One region of the Streptomyces sp. NPDC050164 genome, then DNA from elsewhere that is predicted to be linked to it. Evidence: riboswitches for the same ligand, from Rfam matches in the RefSeq annotation. Region 1 holds a riboswitch; the other holds the start of a gene.
The links. Region 1 has a riboswitch for S-adenosylmethionine ahead of thrC (threonine synthase). Riboswitches for the same ligand answer to the same signal wherever they lie in the genome.

Region 1 (11,485 bases):
GGCCATCGGGTTGGCGCCGGCGGCTACGTTGCGCAGGCCTTCCTTGACCAGGGCCTGGGCGAGGACGGTCGCGGTGGTCGTACCGTCACCGGCGACGTCGTCCGTCTTCTTGGCGACTTCCTTGACCAGCTCGGCGCCGATCTTCTCGTACGGGTCCTCGAGCTCGATCTCCTTGGCGATGGAGACGCCGTCGTTGGTGATCGTGGGCGCGCCCCACTTCTTCTCGAGGACGACGTTGCGGCCCTTGGGGCCGAGCGTCACCTTCACGGCGTCCGCGAGCTGGTTCATGCCGCGCTCGAGGCCGCGCCGCGCCTCCTCGTCGAACGCGATGATCTTGGCCATGTGAAGTGGTCCCTCCAGGACTGGGGGTGATTACTTCGGACCGCGCCCGCGCCCGCGACGGACGGCTCGCCTGCCTCGTGGTTCCTTCCCACCCGGCCTGCGGGCCTCACCGACCCGGTCCTTACGTTGTCACTCTCACCTTCAGAGTGCTAACGCAATGATTAGCACTCGGGCATGGCGAGTGCAAGCGGCTCCCGAGGTTCGGGCGGGGCGCTCAGCCCCCGGCGAACGGGCGCACCCGGCTCGGCCACAGGCCTCGGGCAGCGCCACGGCGGATCGGGCGGGCCGGGAAAGGCCTGGCCACGGCCCACCACGGCGGCGAGGCCGATGCGAGCCGGCCGGAAACGCCTGCACCGACGGCCCACGGCGGCCGCGATGCCGGCGCGAGCCGTCCGGGCGCGAACTCGCGCCCCCTGCACCCGGTCCCCGAACAGGCCGAAGGGCCCGCACCCGGGGGGTGCGGGCCCTTCAGAGAAGACCGGTCGCTTGCGCTTGGTCGTGGTGCGCGTTCAGGCAGAGACGCGAACCATGTCGGCCTGCGGCCCCTTCTGGCCCTGCGAGATCTCGAACTCGACCCGCTGGCCCTCTTCCAGGGTGCGGTAGCCGTCCATCTGGATCGCACTGTAGTGGACGAAAACATCCGCACCACCGTCGACCGCGATGAAGCCGTACCCCTTCTCCGCGTTGAACCACTTGACGGTGCCCTGAGCCATGCCTAACTCCCCTATTACTGGCCCTTGCACAGATCCACACTTCGCGGACCCGGGTCAGACCTCACCCCCCACGGTTGGGGGCGTGCGCCGGAACGCGTCGACCGCGGCTGAATGTATCTGTCCAACTGCCCTCTGCAACAGGTCAATCGGACGAGAATTCTGGACGCGCAGGGTCCGGAATGTAGGGAGAATTCGCCCGACTTCAGGGCAAGTCGGGCTACACAAAAGGAACAAAAGCCGCGAAAGGCACACACACTTTGGCTACATCTTGTCGGGCGCGCGGCAGGAATTCAGGGCTCCCGATCAGAAGATCGGCGCTGCGTTCCCCAACTGTACCGCGCTCAATCACACAGAATTACCCCCTCCGCTTCTCTCACGGAGGGGGCAATTCGATGAACTCTCAGTAACCGCCGTTACCGAAGGTAATAATCAAGCCGGTCGACCGGTTAGCCACCCGCGACGGCCGGGATGATCGACACCCCGGCACCGTCCGGCGTCGCCGTCTCCAGGCCCTGCTCGAACCGCACGTCGTCGTCGTTGACGTACACGTTGACGAACCGGCGCAGCTTGCCCTGGTCGTCCAGCACCCGGGCGGCGATCCCGGTGTGGTTCTTCTCCAGATCGGCGATGACCTCGCCGAGGGTCGCCCCCTCGGCGGCGACCTCGGCCTGGCCGCCGGTGTAGGTGCGCAGGATGGTGGGGATGCGAACGGTCACGCTCATGCGAGGCCAGCCTCTCGGAAGGAGTCCAGGTTCGGGCGGATGGTGGCGGTGAGGCCGGTACCGGCCACCGCGTCGAGGGTCTTGAGGCCGTCCCCGGTGTTCAGGACGACGGTGGTCTTCGACGGGTCGAGCACCCCGTTCTCGACCAGCTTCTTCGCCACGCCCACGGTCACACCACCGGCGGTCTCCGCGAAGATGCCCTCGGTCCGGGCGAGGATCTTGATCGCGTCGACGACCTGCTCGTCGTTCACGTCCTCCACCGCCCCGCCCGTGCGACGCGCGATGTCGAGCACGTAGGGGCCGTCCGCCGGGTTGCCGATCGCCAGCGACTTGGCGATGGTGTCCGGCTTCTGGGGGCGTACGACGTCGTGGCCGGCCTTGTAGGCCGTCGACACCGGCGAGCAGCCCTCGGCCTGCGCTCCGAAGATCTTGTACGGCTTGTCCTCGACCAGCCCGAGCTTGATCAGCTCCTGAAGACCCTTGTCGATCTTCGTGAGCTGCGAGCCGGAGGCGATCGGCACCACGATCTGGTCCGGCAGCTGCCAGCCGAGCTGCTCGCAGATCTCGTACGCGAGGGTCTTGGAGCCCTCGGCGTAGTACGGCCGCAGGTTGACGTTGACGAAGCCCCAGCCCTCGCCCGCCGGGTCGCCGATCAGCTCCGAGCAGAAGCGGTTCACGTCGTCGTAGTTGCCCTGGATGCCGACGAGCTCACCGCCGTAGACCGCGGCCATGACGACCTTGCCCTGTTCCAGGTCGTGCGGGATGAACACGCAGGAGCGGAAGCCGGCGCGGGCCGCCGCGGCACCCACGGCGCCGGCGAGGTTGCCGGTGGAGGAGCAGGACAGCGTGGTGAAGCCGAAGGCGCGAGCGGCCTCCAGGGCCTGGGCGACGACACGGTCCTTGAAGGAGTGCGTCGGGTTGCCGGAGTCGTCCTTGATGAAGAGCTTGCCGGCGTCGACGCCCAGCTCGCGGGCGAGGTTGTAGGCCTTGACGAGCTGGGTCCAGCCCGGGTTGATGTTCGGCTTGGTCGCCACGTCGGCCGGGACCGGCAGCAGCGGGGCGTAGCGCCAGATGTTCGCGGGGCCCGCCTCGATCCGCTTGCGGAGCTCCTCGGTGTCGTAGGCCGAGAAGTCGTAGGCGATCTCCAGCGGGCCGAAACACTCCTCGCAGGCGAAGACCGGGCCGAGGGGTACGCGGTGACCGCACTCGCGGCAGCTCAGGGCGGCGGCGGGGCCGAGGTCTACGGTGGAGTCAGTGGTGCTTGCAACAGTCTGCACAGCCATGTGAGGCGAGGCCCTTTCTCCTCATCTTCCTCACGACGCATCTCGCCGTGAGACGGATTTGGCACCTTCCCGAGCCGGAGCCTCGCGGAGCGGTCGACAGTGACCTACGAGTATCGGCTGGAGGGTTGCCGGGGCTTCATCGGGCCGTATCCCTCTGCCCCTCTGGATGAGCTGTATTCGGTTGTTGACGACGGTTGACCCCGGACATGCGATGGTCATCCGCGTTGTTCAAGACTGTAACCGACGACCAGGACAGTTGAGATAGTCGTCCGAACCGCGAGATGGCTCACAGTCCGTCCCGCCGAGAGTACGCAGAGGAGCCGCCACGGTGCTGGAAGAAGTCGAGCGCTGGCTGAGCACCCGTTCCTGGTCCGCGACCGATCGCCCGCTCCACCAGATCCTCGCCGCCAAGCAGCGCACGGGCCGGACGGTCAGTGTCGTGCTGCCCGCGCTCAACGAGGAGGAGACGGTAGGCGACATCGCCGCCGTCATCCGCCACGACCTGATGCGGCAGGTGCCGCTCGTCGACGAGCTGGTCGTCGTCGACTCGGGGTCGACCGACCGAACGTCGGAGGTGGCCGCCGCCGCGGGCGCGAGGGTGGTGCACCGCGACGAGATCCTGCCGCGAATCCCGGCCGTGCCCGGCAAGGGCGAGGTGCTGTGGCGATCCCTCCTCGTCACCAGCGGGGACATCGTCTGCTTCGTCGACGCGGACCTGAGGGACTTCTCGTCCGACTTCGTCTCCGGGATCGTCGGCCCGCTGCTCACCGACCCGGACATCGACCTGGTGAAGGGCATGTACGACCGTCCGCTCGGCGGCGCCACCGGGCAGGGCGGCCGGGTCACGGAGCTGATGGCCCGCCCGGTGCTCAACATGCACTGGCCGCAGCTGGCCGGCTTCGTGCAGCCGCTCGGCGGCGAGTACGCGGCCCGCCGCTCGCTGCTGGAGCAGCTGCCCTTCCCCGTCGGGTACGGCGTCGAGCTCGGCATGCTGGTCGACGCCCTGCACCTGGTGGGCCTGGACGCCCTCGCCCAGGTGGACATCGGCGTGCGCAAGCACCGGCACCAGGACGGGCAGGCGCTGGGCCGGATGGCCGCCGCGATCTACCGCACGGCCCAGCTGCGGCTGGCCCGCGGGCATCTGATCCGGCCGTCCCTGACGCAGTTCGAGCGGGGCGGGGACGGCTTCGAACCGCGCACCTACTCCGTGGACACCGAGGAGCGTCCGCCGATGGTGGAGATCGCCGAGTACCAGGCTCGGAGGGCGGCCTGACCGGGGTCGTTTTCGGCCGGGTGGGTCAGGTCCGTACGTTTGAGCGTTTCCGGGCCGGGCTAGGTTGAGGGCTATGGCTTCAACGTACGGTGCTGCACAGGTGCTGGTGGCCTCCAACCGCGGCCCGGTCTCTTACGCGGTGGGCGAGGACGGTTCGCTGAACGCCAAGCGCGGCGGCGGCGGGCTGGTCTCGGGGCTGTCCGCGATCGGCTCGGACGCGGACGCGCTGTGGGTGTGCTCGGCGCTGTCCGACGGCGACCGCGAGGCGGTCCGGCGGGGCGTCGGCGAGGACGGCGTGCGGATGCTGGACATCCCGGCCGACGTGCACGCGGACGCGTACAACGGCATCGCGAACTCGGTGCTGTGGTTTGTCCACCACATGCTCTACCAGACGCCGCTGGAGCCGGTCTTCGACACGGAGTTCCGGCGCCAGTGGACGTCGTACGAGACGTACAACCGGGCGTTCGCCGAGGCGCTGGCCGAGGAGGCGGCGCAGGGCGCGGCGGTGGTGGTGCAGGACTACCACCTGACGCTGGTGCCGGGCATGCTCCGCGAGCTGCGGCCGGACCTGAGGATCGGCCACTTCTCGCACACGCCGTGGGCGCCGCCCGAGTACTTCCGGATGCTGCCGGACGACGTGGCCGGGCAGGTGCTGCGCGGCATGCTGGGCGCGGACCGGCTGGGCTTCCTCACGCAGCGCTGGGCGGACGCGTTCACCGCGTGCGCCGAGCAGTTCGCCGGCGGGCTCGGCGGCACGCGGATCGGCGTGCACGGGCTGGGGGCCGACGCGGACTTCCTGCGAAAGCGGTCGCACGAGCAGGACGTCGAGGAGCGGATGGCCGCGCTCCGGGAGGAGATCGGCGAGGGCCGCCGCACCATCGTCCGGGTCGACCGCACCGAGCTGTCGAAGAACATCGTGCGCGGCCTGCTGGCCTACCGTCGGCTCCTCGAGACCCACGCCGAGTGGCGCGAGCACGTGGTGCACGTGGCGTTCGCGTATCCGTCGCGGCAGGACCTCGCGGTGTACCGGGACTACACGGCCGAGGTGCAGCGGGTCTCGGAGGAGATCAACGCCGAGTTCGGGACGCCGGGGTGGACTCCGGTCGTACTCAACCTCAAGGACGACTTCGCCCGCTCCCTGGCCGCGTACCGGCTGGCCGACGTGGCGCTCGTCAACCCCATCCGGGACGGCATGAACCTCGTCGCCAAGGAGGTCCCGGTCATCTCCGACTCGGGCTGCGCGCTGGTGCTGTCGCGGGAGGCCGGGGCGTTCGAGGAGCTGGGCGAGGACGCGATCGTGGTGAACCCGTACGACGTGACGGGCACGGCGGCGGCCCTGCACGAGGCGCTCTCGATGGGCCCGGAGGAACGCGCCGAGCGCAGCAAGCGGCTGGCCGCGGCGGCGACCGCGCTGCCGCCTGCCCAGTGGTTCCTTGACCAGCTCGACGCGTTGAGGGGCTGATCGCCGATGACCGGTCCCACGGACTCCCCACTGCCGGCGCCCAGCACGAAAGCCGGACGGGAAGGTCTGGACGCTCTCCTCACCCACCCGGGCAAGGCCCTGATCGGCCTCGACTTCGACGGGACGCTCGCGCCGATCGTGGCCGACCCCGACAAGGCCCGGGCTCACCCGGGGGCCGTCCCCGCGCTGGCCGCGCTCGCGCCGAAGGTGGCCGCCGTCGCGGTGATCACCGGCCGGCCGGCCGAGGTCGCGGTGCGCAACGGCGGCTTCGCGGATGTTCCGGGCCTGGAGCACCTCGTGGTCCTCGGCCACTACGGCACCGAGCGCTGGGACGCCCGGACCGGCGAGGTCAGCGCCCCCGAGCCGCATCCCGGCGTCGCCGCGGTCCGCGCCGAGCTGGCCGAGCTCCTCGAACGGTTCGGCGCGTCGCAGGGGACCTGGATCGAGGACAAGGGCCGGGCCGTCGCCGTGCACACCCGCCGGGCCTCCGATCCGCAGGCCGCGCTGGACTCCCTGCGCGAACCGCTCGCCGGCCTGGCCGGCCGCCACGGCCTGGTCGTGGAGCCCGGCCGCATGGTCCTCGAACTGCGCCCGCCCGGCATGGACAAGGGCGTCGCCCTCGCCGGGTTCGCCCGGGAGATCGGTGCCGGGTCCGTCCTCTTCGCCGGCGACGACCTGGGCGACCTGCCCGCCTACTCGGCCGTCGACAAGCTCCGCGCGGACGGCACCCCGGGCCTGCTGGTGTGCAGCGGCAGCGACGAGGTGACCGAGCTGAGGGAGCGGGCGGACGTGGTGGTGGACGGCCCCGAAGGCGTCGTCCGCCTGCTGCACACGGTGGCGGCCAGGCTCGGCTGAACCCGTCGGCGACCGCCTGCGTGCGCGGGGCCTGGCCGGCCGGGGTGGGTTCTCAGCGGGAGCTCCCCCGGGCCGTCGTCACACGTCAGCGTTCGGCCCGGCGCGTCTGCCGTATCCGCCGCAGCCGGTTCACCGTCACCGGGTCGTGGGACAGGGCCCGGGGGTCGTCCAGCAGGGCGTTGAGGAGCTGGTAGTAGCGCACGGGGGCGAGGCCCAGCTCCTCCCGTATGGCCCGTTCCTTCGCACCGGGCCCGGAAAAACCGCGGCGTTCGAGGGCGAGGATGTCCCGCTCCCTGCGCCCGAGCCGCTCCTCACCCGTGTCCTCGTCCATGCCAGGCACCGTAACGCCCGCCACCGACAGCGCTACTCCGCGCTCTCCGCCCGGGTCGCCGCCGCCTGGAGGTGCCCCAGGACGCCCGAGGGGCTGCCTGAGGGGGCGACGGCCTTGCCGATCTGCTTCTTGACCTGGGCGCTGACGTCGGCCCAGGAGGTCTTGCCGACCGGGTAGAGCTCGGAGGCCGTCAGCTCCTCCAGGAACGGCTTGAGGTGCCGGTCCTGCTCGGAGGCGGCCATGGCCTCGGACGCGGAGCTGGTGACCGGCAGCAGGTCGTACTCGCGGGAGAAGGCCAGCACGTTCTTCTCGCTGTAGACGAAGTCGAGGAAGTCGCCGACCTGGTCGCGGTGGCCGTTCTTCCGGAAGGCCGTCATCCAGTCGGCGACACCGAGCGTGGACTTGCTCGTCCCCTCCTTGCCCGGGGTCGGCACCATGCCGTACTCGACGCCGTTCTTGGCGGCGATCTTCATCAGGGAGGGATGGCCGTTGAGCATGCCGACCTCGCCCTTGGCGAAGGCGGAGAACGCGGCTGCCCGGTTGAGCTCGCCGGGCGCGACCGGCCCGGTCAGGTCCTTGCCGACCAGTTCGTTCTTCAGCCAGGAGAAGGTGTCGACGTTCTCCGGGGAGTCGATGCCGTAGCTGCCGACGGTGTCGGCGTAGCCGCCCCCGCCGCTGAGCATCCACTGCATGGTCTCGGCCTGGGCCTCCTCCGGGCCGAGGGGCAGCGCGTAGGGGTACTTCACGCCCTCGTCCTTGAGCGCCTCGGCGTCCTCGGCCAGGTCGTCCCAGGTCTCGGGCGGGGTGATGCCGGCCTTGGCGAAGAGGGTCTTGTTGTAGAAGAGCACGCGGGTGGAGGAGGCGAACGGCATGCCGTACTGCACGCCCTTGACCTGTCCCGCGGAGGCCAGCTGCCCGACGAAGTCGGCCTGCACGGGTATGGAGAGCAGGTCGTCGGCCTTGTAGAGCTGGTTCCGCGCCGCGTAGTCGGCGTACGCGCCGATCTGCGCCATGTCCGGCGGGTCACCGGCGGCGACCATCTCCCTGACCTTGCGGTCGACGTCGTTCCATGAGTAGACGCTGACGTCGATCTTCACCCCGGGGTTGTCGGCCTCGTACTCCTGGACGAGCTTGTCCCAGTATTTCCGGGAGCTGTTGGCCGCACTGTCGCCGTAGTCGGCGGCGACCAGCTTCAGGGTCACGTCGGCGGAGCCGCCCGTCATCCCGCAGCCGCCGAGGACCGCCGTCATGCCCAGTGCGGACACCACCGCGATCGTTCCTGCCATCCGCCGCCGCTGCACCGCTGTTCTTCCCCAACCCTGGCGTCGCCGCCAACGAAAGTTTTCGATATTCGGAACAAGGTCTACACCACGTGAGTGGACTAGACCTCTTGCGGGTCCCCGGGTCACACTGTTCTCCGTGAGACATGTCATCGCCCTCGACGTGGGCGGCACCGGAATGAAGGCCGCCCTGGCCGGACCGGAGGGCGAGCTGCTGTACCAGGCCCGCCGGCCCACCGGACGCGAGCAGGGACCGGACGCCGTCGTCGCGGGCATCCTCGACTTCGCCGCCGAGCTGCGCGCGTACGGCACCGAGCACTTCGGCACGCCCGCATCGGCCGCCGGCGTGGCCGTCCCCGGCATCGTCGACGAGGCGCGGGGCATCGCCGCCTACGCGGCGAACCTCGGCTGGCGCGACGTTCCGCTGCGCGACCTGCTGGCGCAGCGGCTGGGCGTCCCGGTCGCCCTCGGCCACGACGTGCGCGCCGGCGGCCTCGCCGAGGGCCGGGTCGGCGCGGGCCGGGGTGCCGACCGGTTCCTGTTCGTGGCGCTGGGCACCGGCATCGCGGGCGCCATCGGCGTCGACGGCCGGGTCGAGGCGGGCGCGCACGGCTTCGCGGGCGAGATCGGCCACATCGTCGTACGCCCCGGCGGGTCCGAGTGCCCCTGCGGCCAGCGCGGCTGCCTGGAGCGCTTCGCCTCGGCGGCGGCGGTGAGCGAGGCCTGGGCGACGGCCTCCGGCGACCCGGGCGCGGACGCGGCGGACTGCGCGAAGGCGGTGGACTCCGGTGACCCCAGAGCCCGGGCGGTCTGGCAGGAGGCGGTCGACGCCCTGGCCGACGGCCTGGTCACGGCTCTGACCTTGCTGGACCCCCGCACTCTGATCATCGGTGGCGGGCTGGCGGAGGCAGGGGAGACCCTGTTCACACCCCTGCGGGAAGCGATCCGCAGCCGCATCACCTTCCAGAAACAGCCGTTGGTCGTCCCCGCAGCACTGGGGGACGGTGCCGGTTGTCTGGGAGCGGGCCTGCTGGCCTGGGATCTTCTGGCATCGACCGACCGTTCGGAGGTAACCACCTGATGGCAACGCCCCCAGGGGCGCGGGGAACTGCGCGACCAGCCACCACGCACCCGCACCCCGCAACGGCCGGACACCCCACGGTCCTCACCGGCGCAACCGTCGTCCTCCCCACAGGAACCGTCGAAAACGGCAGCCTCACCATCCACGGCACCCGCATCGCCCCGACAGCCCCCAAAAACGCCCAGGCCATCGACGTAACGGGCCACTACCTCATCCCCGGCTTCATCGACCTCCACAACCACGGCGGCGGCGGAGCCTCCTTCACCTCCGGGTCGGTCGACGACATCCTCAAAGGCATCCACACCCACCGGCTGCACGGCACGACCACCCTGGTCGCCTCGACCGTCACCGGCGACATGGACTTCCTCACCCGGCGCGCGGGCCTGCTGAGCGAACTGGCCGAGCAGGGCGAGATCGCCGGCATCCACTTCGAGGGGCCCTTCATCTCCCCCTGCCGCAAGGGCGCCCACTCCGAGGAACTGCTGCGCGACCCGCACCCCGCGGACGTCCGCAAGCTGGTCGACGCGGCCCGGGGCCGGGCGAAAATGATCACGCTGGCCACCGAACTGCCCGGCGGCCTCGACTCCGTACGCCTCCTGACCGACCACGGCGTGATCGCGGCGATCGGCCACACGGACGCGACCTACGAGCAGACGGTCGAGGCCATCGACGCGGGAGCCACGGTCGCCACCCACCTCTTCAACGCCATGCCGCCCCTCGGACACCGCTCCCCCGGTCCCATCGCCGCACTCCTGGAGGACGACCGGATCACGGTCGAGCTGATCAACGACGGCACGCATCTGCACCCCGCCGCACTCCAGCTGGCGTTCCACCGCGCGGGAGCGCACCGGGTGGCGTTCATCACGGACGCGATGGACGCGGCCGGTTTCGGCGACGGCCGGTACTGGCTCGGCCCGCTGGAGGTGGAGGTCGCCGACGGCGTGGCCCGCCTGCTGACGGACGGCACGATCGCCGGCTCGACCCTCACCCTGGACCGCGCCTTCAAACGGGCGGTCACGGTCGACGGCCTGTCCGTCGAGGACGCGGTGCAGGCACTCTCGGCGACCCCCGCCCGCCTGCTCGGCATGGCCGACCGGATCGGCTCCCTGGATCCCGGCAAGGACGCGGACCTGGTGCTCCTGGACGCGCACTACGACCTCAAGGGCGTGATGCGCCGGGGCGAATGGGTGGTCGGTCCCCAACTGCACTGACTCATCCCGCACTCGAGAGACGGTGGCCGACTCCAGGACTGGGCCGACCGCCGTCTCTTTGGCATGATCGAGCTCCGGAAAGTCCACGGCAGCAAGCGCATTCTCGAGGGAGGTCGGCCCAGGTGATCCTCACGGTCACGCTGAACACCGCTCTCGACATCACCTACCGCGTACGGTCCCTCAGGCCGCACGCCTCCCACCGCGTCTCCGAGGTGACGGAACGCCCCGGTGGCAAGGGCGTCAACGTGGCCCGGGTGCTCGCGGCGCTCGGGCACGAGGTGACGGTGACCGGTTTCACGGGCGGTGCGACAGGACGGGTCGTGCAGGAACGGCTCACGTCGGTGCCGGGCGTGGTGGACGCGCTGGTCCCGGTCTCGGGCGCCACCCGCCGCACGATCGCCGTGGTCGACGAGCAGACCGGCGACACGACGCAGCTCAACGAACCGGGCCCGATGGTCACGCCCGCCGAATGGTCGGCCTTCCAGGAGGCCTACGAGGACCTGCTGGCGTCCGCCTCGGCGGTGGCCCTCTGCGGCAGCCTGCCCCCGGGCGTGCCGGTCGGTGCGTACGCCGACCTGGTCCGTACGGCCCGTACCGCCGGAGTCCCGGTCCTCCTGGACACGAGCGGCGAGCCCCTGCGCCGGGGCGTCGCGGCCCGCCCGGACATCATCAAGCCGAACGCCGACGAACTGGCGGAACTCACCGGCTCCCACGAGCCCCTGCGCGCCACGCAGGACGCCCGACGCCGGGGCGCGGGCGCGGTGGTCGCGTCCCTCGGCCCCGAGGGCCTCCTCGCCGCCACCCGAGAGGGCCGCTGGCGAGCCACCCCACCGACCTCTGTGCGAGGAAACCCGACGGGCGCGGGCGACTCGGTGGTCGCGGGCCTGCTGTCGGGCCTGGTCGAACACCTCCCCTGGCCGGACCGCTTGGCC
Region 2 (11,485 bases), on a different contig from region 1:
GGCCCAGGCGGGTGCGGAGCCGGACGCCGCGTTCGTCGTGGCCATCCACCCGGAGCCCGAGCGGCAGCGGGTGAACAGGGTGTTCCGCACCCTGCTGATCATCTCCGGCGTCGCCGTGCTGCTCACCACCGGCATCGCCTGGGTGGTCGCCGGACGCATCCTCAGGCCGGTGCGGCTGGTGCGCACCGCGGCTGCGGAGATCACCGAGCAGGACCTCACCCGCAGGATCCCGGTGCACGGCAACGACGACATAGCGGCTCTCGCCGAGACCTTCAACGGCATGCTCGACCGTCTGGACCGGGCCTTCGCCGCGCAGCGCGAGTTCGTCGACGACGCGGGCCACGAGCTGCGCACCCCGATCACCATCGTGCGGGGTCATCTGGAGGTCATGGGCGACGACCCGGCCGAACGCGAGGAGACGGTCCGGCTGGTCACCGACGAACTCGACCGGATGAGCCGCATCGTCGAGGACCTGCTGGTCCTGGCCAAGACCGAACGTCCCGACTTCGTCGTCCCCGAGCCGGCTCAGGTAGCCGAACTCACCGCCGACGTCTTCGTCAAGGCCCGCACCCTGGGCGAGCGCGACTGGCGGCTGGCCGAGGTCGCCGACGTGGAGAGCGAACTGGACTTCCAGCGGATCACCCAGGCCATGGTGCAGCTCGCGCAGAACGCCGTGCAGCACACCATGCCCGGCCAGACCGTCCGCATCGGCTCCCGGACTGCCGGCCCGCACGTCGAGCTGTACGTCGCCGACTCGGGCACCGGTGTCCAGCCGCAGGACACCGAGGTCATCTTCGAACGCTTCCGGCGAGGCACCGCCCGGCGAGGCGCACGCGGCTCCGGCGCCGGACTCGGGCTGGCCATCGTCAAGGCCATCGCCGAGGGGCACCACGGCCACGTCCGGCTGTCCGACACCCCCGGCGGCGGCGCCACCTTCACCCTCGTTCTGCACGCGTCACAGGCACCGGAAGGCCATCACACGTGAACCGCATCCTCATCGTCGAGGACGAGGAGCGCATCGCCTCCTTCATCGAGAAGGGCCTGCGCTCGAACGGATTCACCACGACCGTCGTCACCGACGGCGATGCCGGCTACGAGTACGCCCTGACCGGCGGCTTCGACCTCGTCGTCCTCGACATCAACCTGCCCGGCCGCGACGGCTTCACGATCCTGCGCGAACTGCGCGAGGCACGGGTGACCACCCCGGTGATCGTGCTGACCGCACGCGACTCCGTACGGGACGCGGTGGCCGGCCTGGAGGGCGGCGCCGACGACTGGATGACCAAGCCGTTCCGCTTCGAGGAACTGCTCGCCCGGGTCCGCCTCAGGCTGCGTACGGCGGCCCGGGCACCGGAGGTGACCGTGCTCAGGGCCGGTTCGCTGAGCCTGGACCTGCGCACCCGGCGCGCCAGGTCCGGGGAGCAGACCGTCGACCTGACGGCCCGTGAGTTCGTCCTGCTGGAGCTGTTCCTGCGGCACCCGGGGCAGGTGCTGTCCCGCGAGCAGATCCTCTCCCACGTGTGGGGCTACGACTTCGACCCCGGTTCCAACATCGTGGACGTCTATGTCCGCACACTGCGCAAGAAGCTCGGCGCGGAGCGGGTGGAGACCGTGCGCGGGATGGGGTACCGGCTTCCCACCGGGTGAAGTTCCTTTCATGTTCGGCTCATCGACGGCTCACCGCCCGGATGAACCCTCGATGACGTGACATGGAACCCACGAGCTCTCACTGCCCTGTGCGTGGCACTGTCGCTGTGCGCTCTGCTGGCCGTCCCGGGGAACTTCCCGGGACTCGGCGGTGACGCCCGCTTCACCCTCGCCGTGTTCGTCCTGGCGACCTGTGCGTGGATCGGAACGCCGATAGACGACACGTACATCGCGCTGGGCGCCGCACTGGCGCTCACGGTGACCGGTGTGATCAGCAACGACACCCTGTTCGGCACTCTCGGCGACTCCACCGTGTGGCTGCTGATCTGCGCGTTCGTCCTGGCGGCGGCGGTGTCGCGGACCGGGCTCGCCGGCCGTGCGGCGGTCTTCCTCGTCAGCGGAGCCCGCACCGTGCGGCAACTCGTGCACCTGACGACGACGGCCCTGGTCGTCACGGCGTTCGCGGTGCCGGCCACCTCCGGGCGGGCCGCGCTGGCGCTGCCGGTGTTCCTGGCCCTCGCCAAGGTCCTCGCCGACCGAAAACGACTGGTCGTGATGCTGGCGCTGCTCTTCCCGACCGTGATCCTGCTATCGGCAGTGGCGACTTTGATCGGTGCCGGCGCGCATCTGATCACCGTGTCGGTGCTGTTCGAGGCGACCGGGCAGCACATCGGCTTCACGGAGTGGCTGCTGCTGGGCCTTCCGCTGGCCGTGGTGTCGTCCCACCTGGCCGCCGAGCTGGTGCTGCTGACGATGACGCGACGCGAGGACCGGCGCGGCCCCGTCCACATCACCGCCCAGCAGATCCAGGAGCACAGCGAACAGGCGGTCACCGGCCCGTGGACGCAGGCCGAGAAGCGTTGCGCCCTACTGCTCGCCACGGTCGTGCTGCTGTGGTGCAGCGAGCCGCTGCACCACCTGCCGCCCGCGATCGTGGCACTGATCGGCGCGGTCGTGGCCGCCTCGCCCGCACTCGGCACCGTACGCCTGAAGGACGCGCTGAAGACCGTCCCCTGGTCGCTGCTGTTGTTCATGGCGGCGACGATGGCGATGGGCGTCGCGCTCGCCGACTCGGGAGCGGCGAAGTGGCTGGTCTCCGGCCTGCCGACGAACGAGCCCCCGATGGTGTTCCTGGCGATAGTGATCGTCATCAGCACGGCGGCCCACCTGGTCCTGCAGTCCCGCTCCGCCCGCTCCTCGGTCCTGGTCCCGCTGGTCGTGGCCGCCTCCGTCGGCGTCGGCGTCAACCCGGTCGCCGCCGCGCTCGCCTCCACCGCCGCCGCCGGCTTCTGCCACACGCTGCCCGCCTCCGCCAAGCCGGTCACGCTCTTCGCGCAGATCCCCGGCACCCCCACCTACGCCCCGCGCGACCTGCTGCGGCTGTCCGCCTTCCTGGCCCCGCTGACCGCCGCGCTCGTCCTGCTCTTCGCCGTCGCAATCTGGCCGTTGCTCGGCGTCTCCGTCACCCGCTAAGGAGCCCTCATGCTGAACCGTGTCGTCGTAGCCCCCAGTGGTTTCAAGGAGTCCCTGTCCGCGGAGGCCGCCGCCGACGCCATCGCGGCCGGCGTACGCCGGGTCCTGCCCGACGCCGAGCTGGACCTCGTCCCGCTGGTGGACGGCGGCGAGGGCACGGCCCTCGCCCTGGCCGCGGCGACCGGGGGCAGACTCGTCCCCGTACCCGCCACCGGTCCGATCGGCGAGACCGTCGGCTCCCACTTCGCCCTGCTGGGCTCCGGGGACACGGCGGTGGTGGAGATGGCGGCGGTCGCGGGCCTCTCCCTCGTCCCGCGCGACCTGCGCGACCCGGGCGCCACCACCACCTACGGCGTCGGCGAACTGATCCGGGCCGCACTCGACTCGGGCGTCCGGCGGATCCTCGTCGGCTGCGGCGACTCGGGCACCTCCGACGGCGGCGCGGGCGCGCTCCAGGCGCTCGGGGCCCGGCTGCTGGACGAGCAGGGCGAGGAACTCCCGGTCGGGGGCCGGGAGCTGACGCGGCTGCACCGCATCGACCCGAGGGGCCTGGACACCCGCCTGGCGGGCGTGGAGCTGCTCGTCGCCTGCAACCCGTACAACGTGCTGTGCGGAGAGCGGGGCGTGGCCCGGGTCTTCGGCCCGCAGAAGGGCGCGACGCCCGAGCAGGTGGAGCAGTTGTCGGCCGGACTGGAGAACTGGGCCTTCGTCCTCACCCGCGATGTCGCCGTCCCGGACAGCAACCTCCGGTACGGTCCCGGAACCGGGGCCTCCGGCGGCCTGGGCGCCGGCCTCGCCGCCCTCGGCGCCCGTCTCCTGCCCCGCTTCGACGTGCTGCTGGACCACCTCGACCTGGACGCCCGGCTGGCCGGCGCGGACCTGGTGATCACCGCCGAGGGCGCCCTGGACCACCAGACGCCGCGCGGCAAGGTCCCGGCCGAGGTGGCCCGCCGGGCCAAGCTCCACGGCCGCCCGGTGCTGGCCCTGGCGGGCACGCTCGGCGAGGGCGCGCACGAGGTGCCCGGCGTGGACGCGTTCAGCGGCATCCTGCCGGCCCCGATGGCCCTGGCGGAGGCGCTGCTCCGGGCGAGCGAACTGCTCACCGACGCCACGGAACGCGCCCTGCGGATGATCGTTCTGGGCGCCCGGCTACCGGTGGTCTGCGCACCGGCCGTTCAGGCGGAGGTATCCGGCACGCAACGCCCGTCCTCCGTGCGGTAGTTCCACTGCGCACCGTCCGTCACGAGCTCCTTCACGGCCCGCACGAACCGCTCCACGTGCTCGTCCGGCGTGCCCGCGCCGAAGCTCACGCGGATGGCGTTGAGGGACTTCTCGCCGGGCGCCGCCTCCGGTGCGCCGCACTCGCCCTGCGTCTGCGGGTCGCTGCCGAGCAGCGTGCGCACCAGCGGGTGGGCGCAGAAGAGCCCGTCCCGTACGCCGATGCCGTACTCGGCGGACAGGGCGGCGGCGAAGTGCGAGCTGTTCCAGCCCTCGACGACGAAGGAGAGCACTCCCACGCGCGGCGCGTCGTCCCCGAACAGGGACAGGAACCGCACCTGAGGGACGTCGGCGAGCCCCTCCCGCACCTTGGCGACCAGGTACTGCTCGCGGGCGACGAGCGTGTCGAAGCCGGCCTCCGTCAGCGCCTTGCAGGCGGAGGCGAGTGCGTAGGCGCCGATGACGTTGGGCGATCCGGCCTCGTGCCGGGCGGCGCTGTCGTGCCACTCCACGTCCACTCCCCCGTCCGTGCGCCGGGTGACCTTGCGGCTGGCGCCGCCGCCCGCGAGGTACGGCTCGGCCTCGCGCAGCCAGTCGGCCCGCCCGGCCAGCACACCGGAGCCGAAGGGCGCGTACAGCTTGTGCCCGGAGAAGGCGACCCAGTCGACGTCGAGGTCCTTGACGGACACGGGGTGGTGCGGGGCCAGCTGGGCGGCGTCGAGCACGATCCGGGCGCCGTGGGCGTGCGCGGCCGCCGCGAGCTCCCGTACGGGCCACAGCTCGCCGGTGACGTTCGAGGCGCCGGTGACGCAGACCAGGGCCGGCCCGTGGGGGTCCCGCTCGGCGAGGGCGCGCTCCAGCGTCTCGACGGCCCGGCGGGGGCTGCGCGGGGCGTCGAGGAAGGTGACGCGGGCGTCGCGCCAGGGCAGCAGGGAGGCGTGGTGCTCGGTCTCGAAGACGAAGACCTGGCAGCCGGCCGGGAGCGCGGCGGCGAGGAGGTTGAGGGAGTCGGTGGTGGACCGGGTGAAGACGACCTGGTCACCGCCGCGGCAGTCGAGGAACTCCGCGACCGTCCGGCGGGCGTTCTCGAACAGATCGGTCGACAGCTGGGACAGGTACCCGGCACCGCGGTGGACGCTGCCGTAGTACGGCGCGTAGGCGGCGACGTCGTCCCAGACGCGCTGGAGCGCCGGGGCGCTGGCGGCGTAGTCGAGCGCGGCGTAGGTGACCTCGCCACCGGTGACGAGCGGGACGGTGACATCCCGGCCCAGCACGGGCAGCGGGGCACAGACGGACGGGGCGGCGGCCACGGTGGAGACGGACATGACGGAACTCCCGTGAGAGACAGGGGGTGAAGAGAAAAAGGGTGCGCGGAGGCGGGGCTCTGCGGCCCTAGCGCATTCGCTTGCTCACGGAAGACTCCTCGAGGACCAGGACCCCTGGCCCCACGCTTTTCCAAAAGCGTGCGAGGGGTCCGCGCTTGCCGTAGACCTTGCTGACTACGGCCTGGTCTTCACCCGGGGCACCCCGCCACGGACGGAGGGTTGCCGGACAGTCGGCCGGGGCCTCATGACTGTCACTCATGACCTGGAAAGGAACGTACGAGAATGATCGAGGTCCCGCAACCCGCGTCCGGATTGCGGGACACCCCGCGCTACGCGTTGCTCGCCGCCACCCACCGCTCCAGGGTCCGCTTGGCGGCCCCGGAGTCGATCGATTCGGCCGCCTTCGCCATGCCGGCGCGGATCTGCTCGGCCAGCGTCCCCGGGCCGGGGTCGAGGGCCACCAGGGCCGCCGCCGAGTTCAGCAGGACCGCGTCTCTCACCGGGCCCGTCTCACCGTCCAGCAGACGGCGGGCGACCTCCGCGTTGTAGGAGGCGTCCGCGCCGCGCAGCGCCTCCACGGGGACGAGTTCGATGCCCACGTCGCGCGGGTCGAAGGACTCCTCGGTCACCTTGCCGTCCCGGACGATCCACACCCGGGACGTAGCCGTGGTGGTCAGTTCGTCGAGGCCGTCGTCGCCCCGGAAGACCAGGGACGAGTTGCCGCGCTCGGCGAAGACGCCCGCGACGATCGGCGCCATGCGCGGGTCCGCGACGCCGACGGCCTGGGCCCGTACCTTCGCGGGATTGGTCAGCGGACCGAGGACGTTGAAGATCGTCCGGATGCCCAGCTGTCCGCGCGCCGCACCCGCGTGCCGCATCGCCGGGTGGAACTTGGCCGCGAAGCAGAAGGTGATCCCGGCGTCCTCGGCGACCTGGGCCACCCGGTGCGTCGGCAGTTCCAGATTGACGCCGAGCTTCTCCAGCACGTCCGACGCCCCGGACGCCGATGACGCCGCGCGGTTGCCGTGCTTGACGACCTTCGCACCCGTGCCGGCGATGACGATCGCCGACATCGTGGAGATGTTGACGGTCTTCGCCCCGTCGCCGCCCGTGCCGACGATGTCGACGGCCGGGCCCGGCACCTCGATCACGTTCGCGTGCTCGTACATCGCCCGGACGAATCCGGCGATCTCCTCGACCGTCTCGCCCTTGGCCCGCAGCGCCACCACGAACCCGGCGATCTGCGCGTCCGTCGCCTCGCCGCGCATGATCAGGTCCATCGCCCACGCGGTGTCGTCGGCGGTCAGGTCCCGGCGGTCCAGCAGACCGTTCAACAGCAGGGGCCAGGAGCGGCCCGCCGCGGTGTCGCCTCCAGCGGGGATCACAGCGCTCATAAGCCGCTCCAGGGTCAGGCGTCCCGCACTACGGGACGAGAGTCTCAACGAGGTCCACCCTATCCAGCCGCAGGGCACGGCGAAGGGCCCCGTCCGAACACCGGACGGGGCCCTTGGCGTGGCGTGGCGAAGCAGTGATCAGTGGTGGCCGTGGCCGCTGGTGATCTCCCGGTACTCCTCGGCGGTGGGCTTCGGGATCTGGGCTCCCTCGCCGTAGTAGGACTCGCTGAGCTTGGCGCGCAGCTTCTCGGAGCCCTTCACCTTGCGCTCGACACCGTTCTCGTCGACCGTCGGGCCGATCTCGACCGGCTGGTACTGCTCGTGCGCCGTGAGCGTGTACATCTGCTCCTGGCTGAGCGGCTCGTGCACCTCGATGAACTCACCGTGCGGCAGGCGCTTGATGATGCCCGACTCGCGGCCGTGCAGCACCTTCTCCTTGTCCCGGCGCTGGAGGCCGAGGCAGATGCGCTTGGTGATGATGAACGCGATGACCGGCCCGGCGAAGAACCCGATCCGGACGAACCAGGTGACCGCGTTGATCGACAGGTGGAAGTGGGTGGCGACGATGTCGTTGCCACCGCCGATCAGCATGATCATGTAGCCGGTGACCCACGCGACACCGAAGGCGGTGCGCGTCGGGGCGTTGCGCGGCCGGTCCAGGATGTGGTGCTCGCGCTTGTCCCCGGTGACCCACGACTCGATGAACGGGTAGAGGGCGATGATCCCGAGGAAGAGACCGAACAGCACCAGCGGGATGAACACGCCCAGGACGAGCGTGTGACCCCAGAAGTCGATCTCCCAGCCGGGCATGGCCCGGACCAGACCCTCGGCGAAGCCCATGTACCAGTCGGGCTGTGCACCCGTCGACACCTGGTCGGGCCGGTAGGGGCCCAGGACCCAGATCGGGTTGACGGTCGCGATGCCGGCGAGGGCCGCGATGACACCGAAGACCAGGAAGAAGTAGCCCCCGGCCTTGGCCATGTAGACCGGCAGCAGCGGCATGCCGACGACGTTCTTGTTGGTCCGGCCGGGACCCGCGTACTGCGTGTGCTTGTGGTAGACGACCAGGATCAGGTGGCCGACCACGAGCCCGAGCATGATGCCCGGCAGCAGCAGGATGTGGATCGAGTAGAACCGGGCGACGAAGTCGGTGCCCGGGAACTCCCCGCCGAACAGGAACATCGAGATGTAGGTGCCGACGATCGGCATGGACAGGATCGCGCCCTGCGTGAAGCGGACGCCGGTGCCGGAGAGCAGGTCGTCCGGGAGCGAGTAGCCGGTGAAACCGGTGAACATGCCCAGGACGAACAGCAGGAAGCCGAACAGCCAGTTGATCTCGCGCGGCTTGCGGAACGCGCCGGTGAAGAAGACGCGCATCATGTGCACGAACATGCCGGCGAGGAAGATGATCGCCGCCCAGTGGTGGATCTGCCGGATGAGCAGACCGCCGCGCACGTCGAAGCTGATGTCCAGGGTGGAGGCGAACGCCTCCGACATCAGCTGCCCCTGGAGCGGGACGTAACTGCCGTGGTACTCCACCTCGTTCATCGACGGGTGGAAGAACAGCGTCAGGTACACACCCGTCAGGATGATGATGATGAAGCTGTAGAGGCAGATCTCACCCAGCATGAAGGACCAGTGGTCCGGGAAGATCTTGCGCATGTTGGCCTTGGCCAGGGAGTAGATCCCGAGGCGGCCGTCGGCCCAGTCGGCGACCCGCTCGCCCGCGGGTGCCTTGCGGCGTTCTTGTTCAGTGCTCATCCGCGCTCCCAGAAAGCAGGGCCGACGGGCTCTGCGAAGTCGCCGAGCGCCTCGAGGTAGCCCTCGTCGTTCACGCCGATGCGGAGCTGCGGCAGGGCGTGACCAGCGGGACCGAAGATCACTCGGGCACCGTCGGAGAGGTCGAAGGTGGACTGGTGGCAGGGGCAGAGCACGTGGTGCGTCTGCTGCTCGTACAGGGAGATCGGGCAACCGACGTGGGTGCAGATCTTCGAGTACGCGACGATGCCCTCGTGCGACCACTCGAGCTCGCGCTTGTCCTTGATGTTCTCCGGCTGGATCCGGACGATCATCAGGGCGGCCTTGGCGATCTCGTTCTGGAACTCGTGGTCGTGCTCCTCCAGGCCCTCGGGCTTGGCGAAGGTCAGCGAGCCGACCGCGACGTCCGACGGACGCAGCGGCTCGTTCGTGTTCATGTTGACGAGCAGCTTGCCCTTGGACCAGAGCGTGTGACGCAGCTTGTCCTCGGGCAGCGGGCCGAGGTCGCGCAGCAGCACGACACCGGAGAGCGGCAACAGCGTGAGCGCGCCGAACATGGTGGTGCGGATCAGCCTGCGGCGGCCGATCGCGGACTCCTTGGCGCCCTGATTGAAGTCCGCGAAGACCTTCTCGCGGACCTCGGGCTCCGCCTCGATCGGGTGCCGCTCGTCGGCGACCTCCACGTCCGACATCAGGGTGCGGGCCCAGTGGACGGCGCCCGCGCCGATGCAGAACAGCGCGATGCCGAGCGTCATGCCCAGCGCGAAGTTCAGCGCACTGATGTGGCCGAGCGGGAAGATGTAGACCGACTTGTCGACCGGGATCGCCACGAATGCGGCGATGAAGGCGATGGTGGCCAGCATCGACACCGTGAACATCAGGGCGACCGAACGCTCGGACCGCTTGGCGGCCCGCTCGTCGACGTCCTGGATCCGGTGCTCGTGGGGGGGCAGGCCCGGGTCGGCGAACGGATGCTCGTCCGCGGGGCTCAGCGCCCCGTGCCCGTGCTCGTCATGTCCTGCGGACTGCTCGGCAGGCAGGTTCTCTTCGGGAATGTCTTGGCTACTCATGACTTCTTGGCCTTTGCGGTCCGGGCGGCGACCCACACGGCGACGGCGATCAGCCCGCCGAGACCGAAGATCCAGCCGAACAGGCCCTCGCTGACCGGCCCGAGGCCGCCGAGCTCGAGACCGCCGGGGCTCTCGGACTTGCTGCTGTTGACCGCGTCCAGGTACGCGATGATGTCCTTCTTGTTCTTCTCCGACAGCGTGGTGTCGGGGAAGGACGGCATGTTCTGCGGGCCGGTCTCCATGGCCTCGTAGATGTGCTTCGGGGAGACACCCTCGAGGTCCGGTGCGTACTTGCCGTGCGTCAGCGCACCGCCCTTGCCGGTGAAGTTGTGGCACTGCGCGCAGTTGGTGCGGAACAGCTCACCGCCCTTGGCGATGTCGGCGCCCTGGGGGCCGTACTGCTCCTCGTTCGGGATGGCAGGCCCGGCGCCCAGCGAGGCGATGTAGGCCGCGAGCTGGTCGATCTCGGCCTGGCTGTAGATGTTCTTCTTCTTGGGGACCTGCGGACCCTGGGAGGTGGCGGCCGGCATACGGCCGGTGGCCACCTGGAAGTCCACGGCCGCGGCGCCCACACCCACCAGGCTCGGCCCGTCGGAGGTTCCCTGACCGCCGGTGCCGTGGCAACTGGCGCAGCCGACCGAGTAGAGCTTCTTGCCCTCCTCGATGGTGAGGGACTGGGCGGTTTCGTCGGCCTCAGCCTTGCTCGTGGGTGCGAACACGGCGTACAGCCCCCCGCTGAAGAGCAGCGCGAGGAGTAGGACGACGACCGCCGCCAACGGGTGGCGTCGTCGTGCGGAGAGCTTTTTCACGGATTACCCCGGTGTCAGGATCTTCTGCGTCGGTGCTTCTGGGATGCGTGCCTCGTCGGGCGCGCGCTGCGGTCCCGCTACTTGATCATGTAGATCGTGGCGAAGAGGCCGATCCAGACGACATCGACGAAGTGCCAGTAATAGGACACGACGATCGCGGCGGTCGCCTGCTCGTGGGTGAACCTCCGGGCCGCGTAGGTCCGGCCCAGGACCAGCAGGAAGGCGATGAGACCGCCCGTCACATGCAGGCCGTGGAAGCCGGTGGTCAGGTAGAAGACCGAGCCGTATGGATCGGAGGACAGGGACAGGCCCGCCTCCTTGACCAGCTCGGTGTACTCGAAGACCTGACCGCCGATGAAGATCGCACCCATGACGAAGGTGACGATGAACCACATCCGCAGCTTCTTCACGTCACCGCGCTCGGCGGCGAAGACGCCGAGCTGGCAGGTGAGCGAGGAGAGCACCAGGATGGTGGTGTTCGCCGCCGAGAACGGGAAGTTGAGATGGCTCGCCATCTCCTTCCAGTGATCGGGACCCGTCACCGATCGCAGGGTGAAGTACATCGCGAAGAGGGCCGCGAAGAACATCAGCTCGGAACTCAGCCAGATGATGGTTCCGACGCTGGTGAGGTTCGGCCGGTTGACCGACGGGTGCGCGTGCCCGGTTTCTACTGTCGTTGCTGTCGCCACGACCGACATTATGTCGGTCGCTTATCCCGCCCTCACTCCGGGGGGTGCCGTTCGGAGTGTTGGAGCCGGTCGTACCGGTGTTGACGTGGTGTTCAAGGGAGT

Region 2: another riboswitch for S-adenosylmethionine. It lies ahead of ACIBNA_RS36265 (aminotransferase class V-fold PLP-dependent enzyme); the one in region 1 lies ahead of thrC (threonine synthase).

Annotation. Positions count from the first base shown of each region.
Region 1 covers NZ_JBITJK010000009.1:155,172-166,656, forward strand. The annotation lists gene groL (chaperonin GroEL) at 1-342, opposite strand, end outside; gene ACIBNA_RS16140 (cold-shock protein) at 852-1,055, opposite strand; gene ACIBNA_RS16145 (ubiquitin-like small modifier protein 1) at 1,502-1,777, opposite strand; gene thrC (threonine synthase) at 1,774-3,060, opposite strand; SAM riboswitch class I at 3,079-3,233, opposite strand; gene ACIBNA_RS16155 (glucosyl-3-phosphoglycerate synthase) at 3,389-4,333, shown strand; gene ACIBNA_RS16160 (trehalose-6-phosphate synthase) at 4,407-5,795, shown strand; gene otsB (trehalose-phosphatase) at 5,802-6,650, shown strand; gene ACIBNA_RS16170 (DUF3263 domain-containing protein) at 6,736-6,981, opposite strand; gene ACIBNA_RS16175 (ABC transporter substrate-binding protein) at 7,014-8,267, opposite strand; gene ACIBNA_RS16180 (ROK family protein) at 8,401-9,342, shown strand; gene nagA (N-acetylglucosamine-6-phosphate deacetylase) at 9,342-10,553, shown strand; gene ACIBNA_RS16190 (1-phosphofructokinase family hexose kinase) at 10,676-11,485, shown strand, end outside.
Region 2 covers NZ_JBITJK010000039.1:57,491-68,975, reverse strand. The annotation lists gene ACIBNA_RS36285 (ATP-binding protein) at 1-985, shown strand, start outside; gene ACIBNA_RS36280 (response regulator transcription factor) at 982-1,647, shown strand; gene ACIBNA_RS36275 (SLC13 family permease) at 1,705-3,120, shown strand; gene ACIBNA_RS36270 (glycerate kinase) at 3,130-4,341, shown strand; gene ACIBNA_RS36265 (aminotransferase class V-fold PLP-dependent enzyme) at 4,296-5,663, opposite strand; SAM riboswitch class IV at 5,810-5,926, opposite strand; gene trpD (anthranilate phosphoribosyltransferase) at 5,993-7,057, opposite strand; gene ACIBNA_RS36255 (cytochrome bc complex cytochrome b subunit) at 7,196-8,818, opposite strand; gene ACIBNA_RS36250 (Rieske 2Fe-2S domain-containing protein) at 8,815-9,885, opposite strand; gene ACIBNA_RS36245 (c-type cytochrome) at 9,882-10,694, opposite strand; gene ACIBNA_RS36240 (heme-copper oxidase subunit III) at 10,772-11,392, opposite strand.